3 linked regions of the Ensifer sp. PDNC004 genome follow. The protein of the gene in region 3 interacts with the protein of the main gene of each other region in a pairwise test. Links are inferred from orthologs where the notes say so. Each region holds a gene or a part of one and is shown on either strand. Other genes may lie near its edges.

What was found.
Region 1: the proteins of JVX98_RS25840 (region 3) and JVX98_RS01660 interact in binary tests that used the Escherichia coli proteins (3 or more experiments, as listed by UniProt). The link is inferred for Ensifer sp. PDNC004 from one-to-one orthologs.
Region 2: the proteins of JVX98_RS25840 (region 3) and grxD interact in binary tests that used the Escherichia coli proteins (3 or more experiments, as listed by UniProt). The link is inferred for Ensifer sp. PDNC004 from one-to-one orthologs.

The regions. Positions count from the first base shown.
Region 1 is NZ_CP070352.1:367,671-370,731, forward strand. What follows is about bases 66-2,971. They hold JVX98_RS01660 (ABC transporter permease), read right to left. Parts: upstream 2,151-2,971; coding sequence 981-2,150; downstream 66-980. Other genes in these bases: JVX98_RS01655 (ABC transporter ATP-binding protein), read right to left, coding at 66-984; JVX98_RS01665 (ABC transporter substrate-binding protein), read right to left, coding at 2,248-2,971. Outside these bases: JVX98_RS01650 (ABC transporter permease), read right to left, coding at 1-46; more of JVX98_RS01655, read right to left, coding at 46-65; more of JVX98_RS01665, read right to left, coding at 2,972-3,061.
Region 2 is NZ_CP070353.1:852,848-855,677, forward strand. Bases 156-2,830 are described here. They hold grxD (Grx4 family monothiol glutaredoxin), read right to left. Parts: upstream 1,825-2,830; coding sequence 1,486-1,824; downstream 156-1,485. Other genes in these bases: JVX98_RS12085 (multidrug effflux MFS transporter), read right to left, coding at 156-1,012; JVX98_RS12095 (hypothetical protein), read right to left, coding at 1,956-2,204; JVX98_RS12100 (BolA family protein), read right to left, coding at 2,211-2,444; purL (phosphoribosylformylglycinamidine synthase subunit PurL), read right to left, coding at 2,670-2,830. Also shown: more of JVX98_RS12085, read right to left, coding at 1-155. UniProt on the Escherichia coli protein: Monothiol glutaredoxin involved in the biogenesis of iron-sulfur clusters.
Region 3 is NZ_CP070353.1:3,654,400-3,657,277, forward strand. The notes cover bases 1-2,723. They hold JVX98_RS25840 (BolA family transcriptional regulator), read right to left. Parts: upstream 1,642-2,723; coding sequence 1,360-1,641; downstream 1-1,359. Other genes in these bases: aroB (3-dehydroquinate synthase), read left to right, coding at 1-40; JVX98_RS25835 (HlyC/CorC family transporter), read left to right, coding at 37-1,344; JVX98_RS25845 (J domain-containing protein), read left to right, coding at 1,790-2,425; cobS (cobaltochelatase subunit CobS), read left to right, coding at 2,500-2,723. Outside these bases: more of cobS, read left to right, coding at 2,724-2,878. UniProt on the Escherichia coli protein: Transcriptional regulator that plays an important role in general stress response. Has many effects on cell morphology, cell growth and cell division. Acts by regulating the transcription of many genes, including dacA (PBP-5), dacC (PBP-6), ampC and mreB.

The sequences.
Region 1 (3,061 bases), on a different replicon or contig from region 3:
GAGCCAGGAGAACCGCGATGCGAATGAGCGTGGCGAGCTTCGGCATCAGGCTGGACCGGCCGCGCGTTTGGCCAGCCCCTTGAGGCTGACCTTGCCGATCACGGCACCGTCGGGACCTGCAACCGGCAGGGCATCTCGTCCGGACCAGAGGAGTTCGGCCAAGGCTTCCCTCTGGCTGGCATCGCTCGAAATCGGCGCGCCTTCTGCGGCCCCGGGCTCCACCGCGCTCGAAACCGGCGCGATCGCCAGCAGACGATAGGGCCGTTCGCCCGACCCAATCAGGCTTTCGACAAAGGGGGTGGCCGGCTTCAGCAGCATTTCGGCGGGGGTCGCGTACTGAACAACTTTGCCCTTGTCCATGACGGCGATGCGATCGGCCAGGTGAAAGGCCTCTTCCATGTCGTGAGTGACGAGAATGATCGTCGTCTGAAAATGTTTCTGGATGGCAAGCAGGTCGTCCTGCGCCTTGGCGCGGATGATCGGATCGAGCGCCCCGAAGGGCTCGTCCATCAACAGCACCTTCGGCTCGGCGGCAAGCGCCCGGGCAACGCCGACACGCTGCTGCTGGCCGCCGGAAAGTTCGTGTGGGAAGCGTGGACCGAAATCAGCAGGATCGAGCTGGAAAAGGCGCAGGAGTTCCTCCACCTTCGCATCGATGCGCGCCCGCTCCCATCCGAGCAAGGTCGGCACGGTCGCAATGTTCTGAGCGACAGTGCGATGGGGAAACAGACCGTGCCCCTGGATCGCGTAGCCGATCCGTCGGCGCAACTCATAACCCGGTAGCGAACGATTGTCCTCGCCGTCGAGGCGGATTGTGCCCGAGGTCGGCTCGACCAGCCGGTTGACCATGCGCAGAAGCGTGGTCTTGCCGGAGCCGGAGGTCCCGACGACGACCGTGACCGTGCGCGGCGCGATCGTCAGGCTGACGTCATCGACAACGGTGCTTTCGCCATAGCGTTTGATGATGTTCTCGATCTCGATCATGCGGCCTCTGCCTGCCTGGTGTTGGGTGTGGCCATCTCGATGACCGCGTCGAGCACGATCGCCGCGGCGAACGCCAGCACGACCGTCGGGACGGCACCGAGTAGCACGAGGTCCATCGCGGTCTGGCCGACGCCCTGGAAGACGAAGACGCCAAAGCCGCCGCCGCCGATGAGCGCAGCGATGGTCGCAAGGCCAATATTCTGGACGAGCACGATGCGGATCCCGGTGAGGATCACCGGAAAGGCCAGCGGAAATTCGATGCCGACCAGCCGTTGCCAATCGGTCATGCCGATGCCACGCGCGGCGTCGTTCGCGTCTCGCGGAACGCCGGCCAGTCCGACGACGGTGTTGGCGACGACAGGCAGCAGCGAATAGAGGAAGAGGGCGACGAAGGCCGGGGCAACGCCGATGCCACGAATGCCGATCGAAGCGGCGCCCGGCACATGGAGGGCGATCCAGCCGAGCGGGGCGATGAGAATCCCGAAGAGCGCAATCGACGGGATCGTCTGAATCGCGTTCAGCACGCCGAGCAATCCGTCGCGCAGTCGCGTGACCCGGTGGCAGAGGATGCCGAGCGGGATGCCGACGAGGGTCGCGGCGACGAGCGAGCCGAGCGCCAGGGTCACATGCTTCCGGCCCTCCGCCCAGAACGTATCCACGCGGCTCGCGTACTCCTTCAGGATGGAAAGACCATCCCAGGTGCCTGAAAGCAAGAGTATCCCTGTAAAGCCAAGCACGGCGACGAGCACCACCACGCGCACGAAAGGCGCCGGGCGCAGTCGCGTCAAGGCGTCGGCCGCGAGCAGCCCGAAGGCAAAAAGCATGGTCCAGAAGCCCGAAGCGGGCGACACCCGGGCATAAGTGTTGGCTTCAGGCGTCAGATGCGTGGCGGCAACACCGATGCCGAGCGCCAGCGTGGCGAGCGTGACAAAGGCCGCAGCGAGACGCAGATAAGCGGGCGAGCGCAGTAGCGCGACGACGACCGCGCAGACCACGATGGCCAGCAGCACGGCACTCCCGCCCGCAGGCAAGGCGTCGGCCACCGACTTGACCTCACCGGCGACGATACGGTTGGCACGAAACGTTGCAAAAGGTGCGATGAAGGCACCGCCGAGCGCCAAGACCGCAATGATCGCTCCGAGCTTGTCAAAGCGGAGTGCTTTCAAACCACATCCCTCCCCGCCTGTGCCGGCGCGTCTCCGGCACCTGCAGGCCTATCCCGGAACGCCGGCCATCCGACCAGCGTCCCGGGTGTCCGTCAACTTATTTCAGGAAACCGTTCTTCTTCAGGAAGTCCTCGGCGACTGCCTTGGCCGGTTCGCCGCCGACCTGCACGCGGCCGTTCAGCTCCTGCAGCGTCACCAGGTCCAGCTTTTCGAACACCGGCTTCAAGAGTTCCTCGATCTGCGGGTTTTCCTTGAGCACCGCTTCGCGGATGATCGGGGCCGGCTGATAGACGGGCTGCACCGCCTTGTCATCCTCCAGCACGACGAGGCCGGACGGCGCGATGCCGCCGTCGGTGCCATAGACCATGGCCGCGTTCGCGCCGTTCGTCTGGTTCGCCGCGGCCGCAATCGTTGCCGCGGTATCACCGCCGGAAAGCGTGATGAGCTGGTCCTGCTTCAAGGTGAAGCCGTAGGTCGTCTGGAACGCCGGCAGTGCGGCGGCCGAGTTCACGAATTCCGACGATGCCGCCAGCACGAGCTTACCGCCGCCGGCGACATACTTGCCGAAATCGCTGAGCGTCTTCAGCTTGTTTTCGTCGGCCACTTCCTTGCGCAGGCCGATCGCCCAGGTGTTGTTGGCCGGTGACGGCGTCAGCCAGACGATCTTGTTGGCGTCGTAGTCGAGCTTCTTGGCCGTCTCATAGCCCTTGGCCGCATCCTTCCAGACCGGATCGTCGGCCTTTTCGAAGAAGAAGGCGGCATTGCCCGTATATTCCGGATAGATGTCGATCTCGCCGGCGGTGATCGCCTTGCGCACGACCGGCGTCGCCCCAAGCTGGACGCGGTCGACCGTCTTGATGTTGTTGGCGTTGAGCACCGCAAGGATGATGTTGCCGAGCACACCGCCCTCC
Region 2 (2,830 bases), 2.8 Mb from region 3 along the record:
TGGCGTTGAAGTTTGGCGCGATCAGCCCGAACTGGAACATCGTGGCGCAATAGAGGACCACGAAGACCGGGAAGGGCAGCGGCGCATAGAGGGAGGCCGACATCCAGATGAAGCTAGCGAGCGTAAAGCCGCAGAGTGCCGCATGGGACAACGGCCGCATGCCGAAGCGGCGGACGAGGCGGGAGTTCGTAAAGGAAGCCACCGCCATCATACTCGCGAAAGCCGCAAAGACAAGCGGAAACCACACGCCCAGATCGTAAACGCCGACGAGCACCTGCTGCGCCGAGTTGATGAAGCCGAACAGCGCGCCAAGGATGACCGAGGTGGCGAGCGTGTAGAGCAGCGACAGCCGGTTGGTCAGCACGATGCGGAAACCGCTGAGGATCACCGACGGCGTGAAGGCGCGGCGGTGCGCCGGATCAAGTGTTTCGCCGAGCTTCGTCAGCACGATCGCGATGTTCATCACCGCATAAAGCGCGACGATGACGAAGATCATGTGCCATTCGGCAAAGCTGATGATGAGCTGGCCGATCGACGGGGCGATCACCGGGACGATCATGAACACCATCATGACCAGCGACATCACCTCGGCCATCTGCCGGCCGCCATAGACGTCACGGACGATCGAGATGGTGATGACGCGCGTCGCGGCCGCACCGGCGCCCTGTATGAAGCGCAGGGCGAGCATGAGGCCGAAGGTCGGCACGACGGCGATTGCGACCGCGCAGACGGCATAAAGCGCAAGCCCGGCCAGAAGCGGCGGCTTGCGCCCGAAGCGGTCGGACAACGGACCGAAGAACAGCTGCGCCACGCCCATGCCGAGCAGGTAGGCGGTGATGATGTATTGCCGCTCGTTTTCCGACGCCACGCCGAGGCTCGCGCCGATTTCCTGAAGACCCGGCAGCATGATGTCGATCGAAATCGCGTTCGTCGCCATCAGGGTGGCCATCAGCGCGATGAACTGGAATTTCGTGAGGCCGGGCAGGGCGTCGTCGTTGGTCGTGCTTGTCATTTCAAAAGTCCTAGCGGCGCGGTCAGCGCCAAGCGAAACGGGTCTGGGTCCGGGAGGTGCCGGAAAAAAGGATGTCGGCTGGCTTAATGCCGGTCGGCACAGAGATGTCAGGCGGGGGCGACCGGGCAGCCGCACCAATTGGACCGGGCCTGCATGAAACCGCGGGAGCATCGATCGGCAGCGACGGGGTCTTTTCCGTGCCGGGAGGCCGGAGCGGGAACCGTTGCTGCTTATGCCGAACGATCGCGACTGCTTCATGACAGGCCGAAAACTCGGCCCAGGCCTCGCTTCAGAACGCCGGAAACGTTACAGGAAGGAAGCCCGCTTTCACAAACATTCAAACGGTCATTGCGCGAACCAAGCGCGCAAAGCCTTTGGGAAAACAACGAAAATCGAAATCCGGACAGCGAGGTCCGAATCAAAAAAGGCGGTTACCCGCCTTCTCCGATGGATCGGGACAAGGCGTCCTTAGATCAGGCGGCAGCGCCCTTGACGGCGATACCCTGCTCGGAAAGGTGGGACTGAAGTTCGCCGGCCTGGAACATCTCGCGCACGATGTCGCAACCGCCGACGAATTCGCCCTTGACGTAGAGCTGCGGGATCGTCGGCCAGCTGGAATAGTCCTTGATGCCCTGGCGCAGGTCCGCGTCGGCGAGCACGTTGATGCCCTTGTAGTCGACGCCGATGTAATCGAGAATCTGGACCACCTGACCGGAGAAGCCACACTGCGGGAACTGCGGCGTACCCTTCATGAAGAGCACCACATCGTTCGTCTTGACTTCGTTGTCGATGAATTCGTGAATTCCGCTCATCCTGTCATCCTTCCTGCGCCGGCTTCAAGGGCCGGATATCGATTGGGTCTTAGATAGCATGCATATTGGTGATTTTCACCACCCAATCGCAACAAATATTGATGGTCCTCAAGATGTGGTTTTAATACCACTCAGGCCGTGCGGCGCCGCGTCTTGCTGCGCGCCGCCGACGTTTTCCGCCGACTGACCTGCTTCTTTGCCGGCTTGCGGAGGGCCGCCTCTAGAATGTCGCCAAGAAGACCGCCGCCACCGGAAGAGGTCGGCCGTGTCCGGCGCTTGGTCCGCTTGGTGGTGGTTCGCTTGACGCCGGTCTTCTTGAGGATTTCCTTCAGCGCACTGTCAACGACGCCGCTGACGAGTTCCTTGATCAGGTCAGCCACGCCAGCTTACTCCGGCGCGCTCGTCTGAAGTGCAAGGGCATGCAGCACGCCGCCCATATTGCCCTTCAGTGCGTTGTAGACCATCTGGTGCTGCTGCACGCGGCTCTTGCCACGAAACGCCTCGGCCACGACTTCGGCGGCATAGTGGTCGCCGTCACCGGCCAGATCGCGGATCGTGACCTTGGCTCCGGGAATCCCTGCCTTGATCATGTCTTCGATGTCGCCTGGTGTCATGGGCATGATACGCCAACTCCCTTTTTATTCTGCAACGTCAGCAACCTGCCGACGTTGTCCATGAAACAAGGGAACCACGATTCAGGGGCGGAACGCAATTGCTGAATTGGGTGAGGCAGGGCTGTTGCCAGCGTGAACACGATCAAATGATCGCTCCCGGCAGCGCCTGCAAGCCGGCACCGCAAAAGAGATATGGGAGCCGCAGAAACCGCAGCTCCCGTCCTCGATCTCTTAGTTTTCAGGCGCGACGTCGCCCTGCATGAAGTCCGGGAACCAGCCTTCATGGGCGGCGCGGAGATCCGCGACCGACACGGCCTTGGCATCGCCAAGCTTGACGGCGTCACCGCCGGTCTTGCCGATGACGGGGAGCGAGACGCCGGCAGCCTTCGCAC
Region 3 (2,878 bases):
CGAGGTCCTGAACTTCCTGAGGGAAAAACACCCGCAATGACCGGCGAAGCCTTCATTGCCTTCCTGGCGGAGTATTGGCTGTCGATCCTGTCGGTCTTCTGCCTGCTGTTGCTGTCGGCTTTCTTTTCGGGCTCGGAAACAGCGCTGACTGCCGCCTCGCGCTCGCGCATGCATACGCTCGAAAACAACGGCGAGGAGCGGGCCGGCATCGTCAACCGGTTGATCGAACGGCGCGACCGGCTGATCGGTACGCTTTTGATCGGCAACAACCTGGTCAACATTCTGGCGTCGTCGCTGACGACGAGCCTGCTGATTGGCCTGCTCGGCGACAGCGGTGTGGCGATCGCCACACTTGCGATGACCGTGCTGCTCGTCATCTTCTCGGAAGTGCTGCCGAAGAGCTGGGCGATTGCCTCGCCGGATCGTTTCGCGATCGCCGTGGCGCCCCTCGTTCGCCCCTTCGTTGCGGTCGTTGGACCTCTCTCCAGCCTCGTCAACGGCATCGTGCGTCGGATTCTGAACCTCTTCGGTGTCAATCTCGCCGCCGACATGTCGATGCTTTCGGCGCATGAGGAACTGCGTGGCGCGGTGGATCTGCTGCACCGCGAGGGTTCGGTGATCAAGGCCGACCGCGATCGGCTCGGCGGCGTTCTCGACCTCGGCGAGCTCGAAATCTCCGACATCATGATCCACCGCACCAGCATGCGGGCGATCAATGCCGATGAGCCGCCCGAGGTGTGCGTTCGCGACATCCTCGAGAGCCCGTTCACCCGGCTGCCAGTCTGGCGCGGCTCGACCGACAACATCATCGGCGTCGTGCATTCCAAGGATCTGCTGCGGGCGCTGGCCGAACCCAATGTCGAGCCTGAGAACCTGGATATCGTCAGGATCGCGCAGAAGCCCTGGTTCGTGCCGGATACGACCAACCTCAAGGACCAGCTCAACGCGTTCCTGCGCCGCAAGCTGCATCTGGCCATCGTCGTCGACGAATATGGCCAGGTTCAGGGCCTGGTGACTCTGGAGGACATTCTGGAGGAGATCGTCGGCGATATCGCCGATGAGCACGACCTCGATATCCAGGGCGTGCGCCAGGAGGCTGACGGCTCGATCGTCGTCGACGGCTCGGTGCCGATCCGCGATCTCAACCGCGCGCTCGACTGGTCGCTGCCGGACGAGGAGGCGACGACGGTTGCCGGTCTGGTCATCCACGAATCCAAGAGCATTCCCGAGGAGCGCCAGGCCTTCACCTTCCACGGCAAGCGCTTCATCGTGATGAAGCGGGTGAAGAACCGCATCACCAAGCTGCGCATCCGCCCGGCGGAAGAGGGCGCTCCGCCGACCTGATCACCGCGATTGCCTTTACCAGCGGGTCGGCTCGCCGGGGGCGGCTGGCTCGACCGCGAGCGCGTGCAGACCGGCGTCGAGTTCGGGCTTCAGGAGATCGTTGATGGCGCGGTGGCGGGCGACACGGCTCATGCCTGTAAAGGCACTTGAAACGATGCGCACGCGCATATGGGACTCGCCGCTGCCATCGAAGCCCGGCTGATGGCCGGCATGCTGATGGCTCTCGTTGATGACCTCGAGCCGTTCAGGGTGGAAGGCCTCGGTCAGCTTCTTTTCGATGGTCTCGGTGAGCGACATTCTTCCGTCCAATTTTGCTGTTTGCTTGTCGCCCCCTCGCAGCTCCTAAGAACCCGGCAATTGCTGGCACGGCGGCGCAAAATGCCCGCACAAAGCCAGCAACATTCCGCTTTGTCAATTCTTGTTGTGACTCCCGCCAAACCCCATAATGAGCGCCATGAGACTCGATTCAAAATACTTCGATCGCATTCGAACCCGGCGCAAGGTCGAGCCGCAGGCGGAGCCGGCGGCTCCTGTCTGTCAGTGGGACGGCTGCGACCAGAAGGGTGTGCACCGGGCGCCGGTCGGCCGCAACGCCGAGGGGCAGTACTTCATGTTCTGCTTCGAGCACGTGAAGGAATACAACAAGGGCTACAACTTCTTCTCCGGCCTCTCCGACGGCGAGGTCGCCCGCTACCAGAAGGAAGCGATTACCGGTCATCGGCCCACCTGGACCGTCGGCGTCAACAAGAACGCCAAGAACGGCCCGACCCAGTCGCAGACGCGGTCCGGTTCCGCCGGCGCGCAGGCCCGCATGCGCGATCCCTTCGGCTTTGTCAGCGAGGCGCGGGCGCGGTCCGGTCGTCCCGAGCCGCGTCAGCGCAAGCTGAAGACGCTCGAGGCGAAGGCCTTTGAAACGCTCGGTCTCGGAGCCTCGGCGACGACTGCCGACATCAAGGCGGCCTACAAGGATCTCGTCAAAAAGCATCACCCTGATGCCAATGGCGGAGATAGAGGGTCGGAAGAGCGTTTTCGCGCGGTTATTCAAGCCTACCAATTGTTAAAACAGGCTGGCTTCTGCTAACAACGCGGATTATTACAGAAGCACTTTTGCAGGCGAATGCGCGGGTGCCGTCCGGTGGCCGCTCTGGAGACATGATGAGCAAGATTGACCTCGACATTTCCAACCTCCCCGACACCACGATTTCCGTCCGGGAGGTTTTCGGCATTGATACGGATTTGCGCGTTCCTGCCTATTCGAAGGGTGACGCCTATGTCCCGGACCTGGATCCGGACTACCTCTTCGACCGCGAAACGACGCTCGCCATTCTCGCAGGCTTCGCCCACAACCGACGCGTGATGGTCTCGGGCTATCACGGCACCGGCAAGTCGACCCATATCGAACAGGTCGCCGCCCGCCTCAACTGGCCGTGCGTGCGCGTCAACCTCGACAGCCATGTCAGCCGTATCGACCTCGTCGGCAAGGACGCGATCGTCGTCAAGGACGGCATGCAGGTCACCGAATTCAAGGACGGCA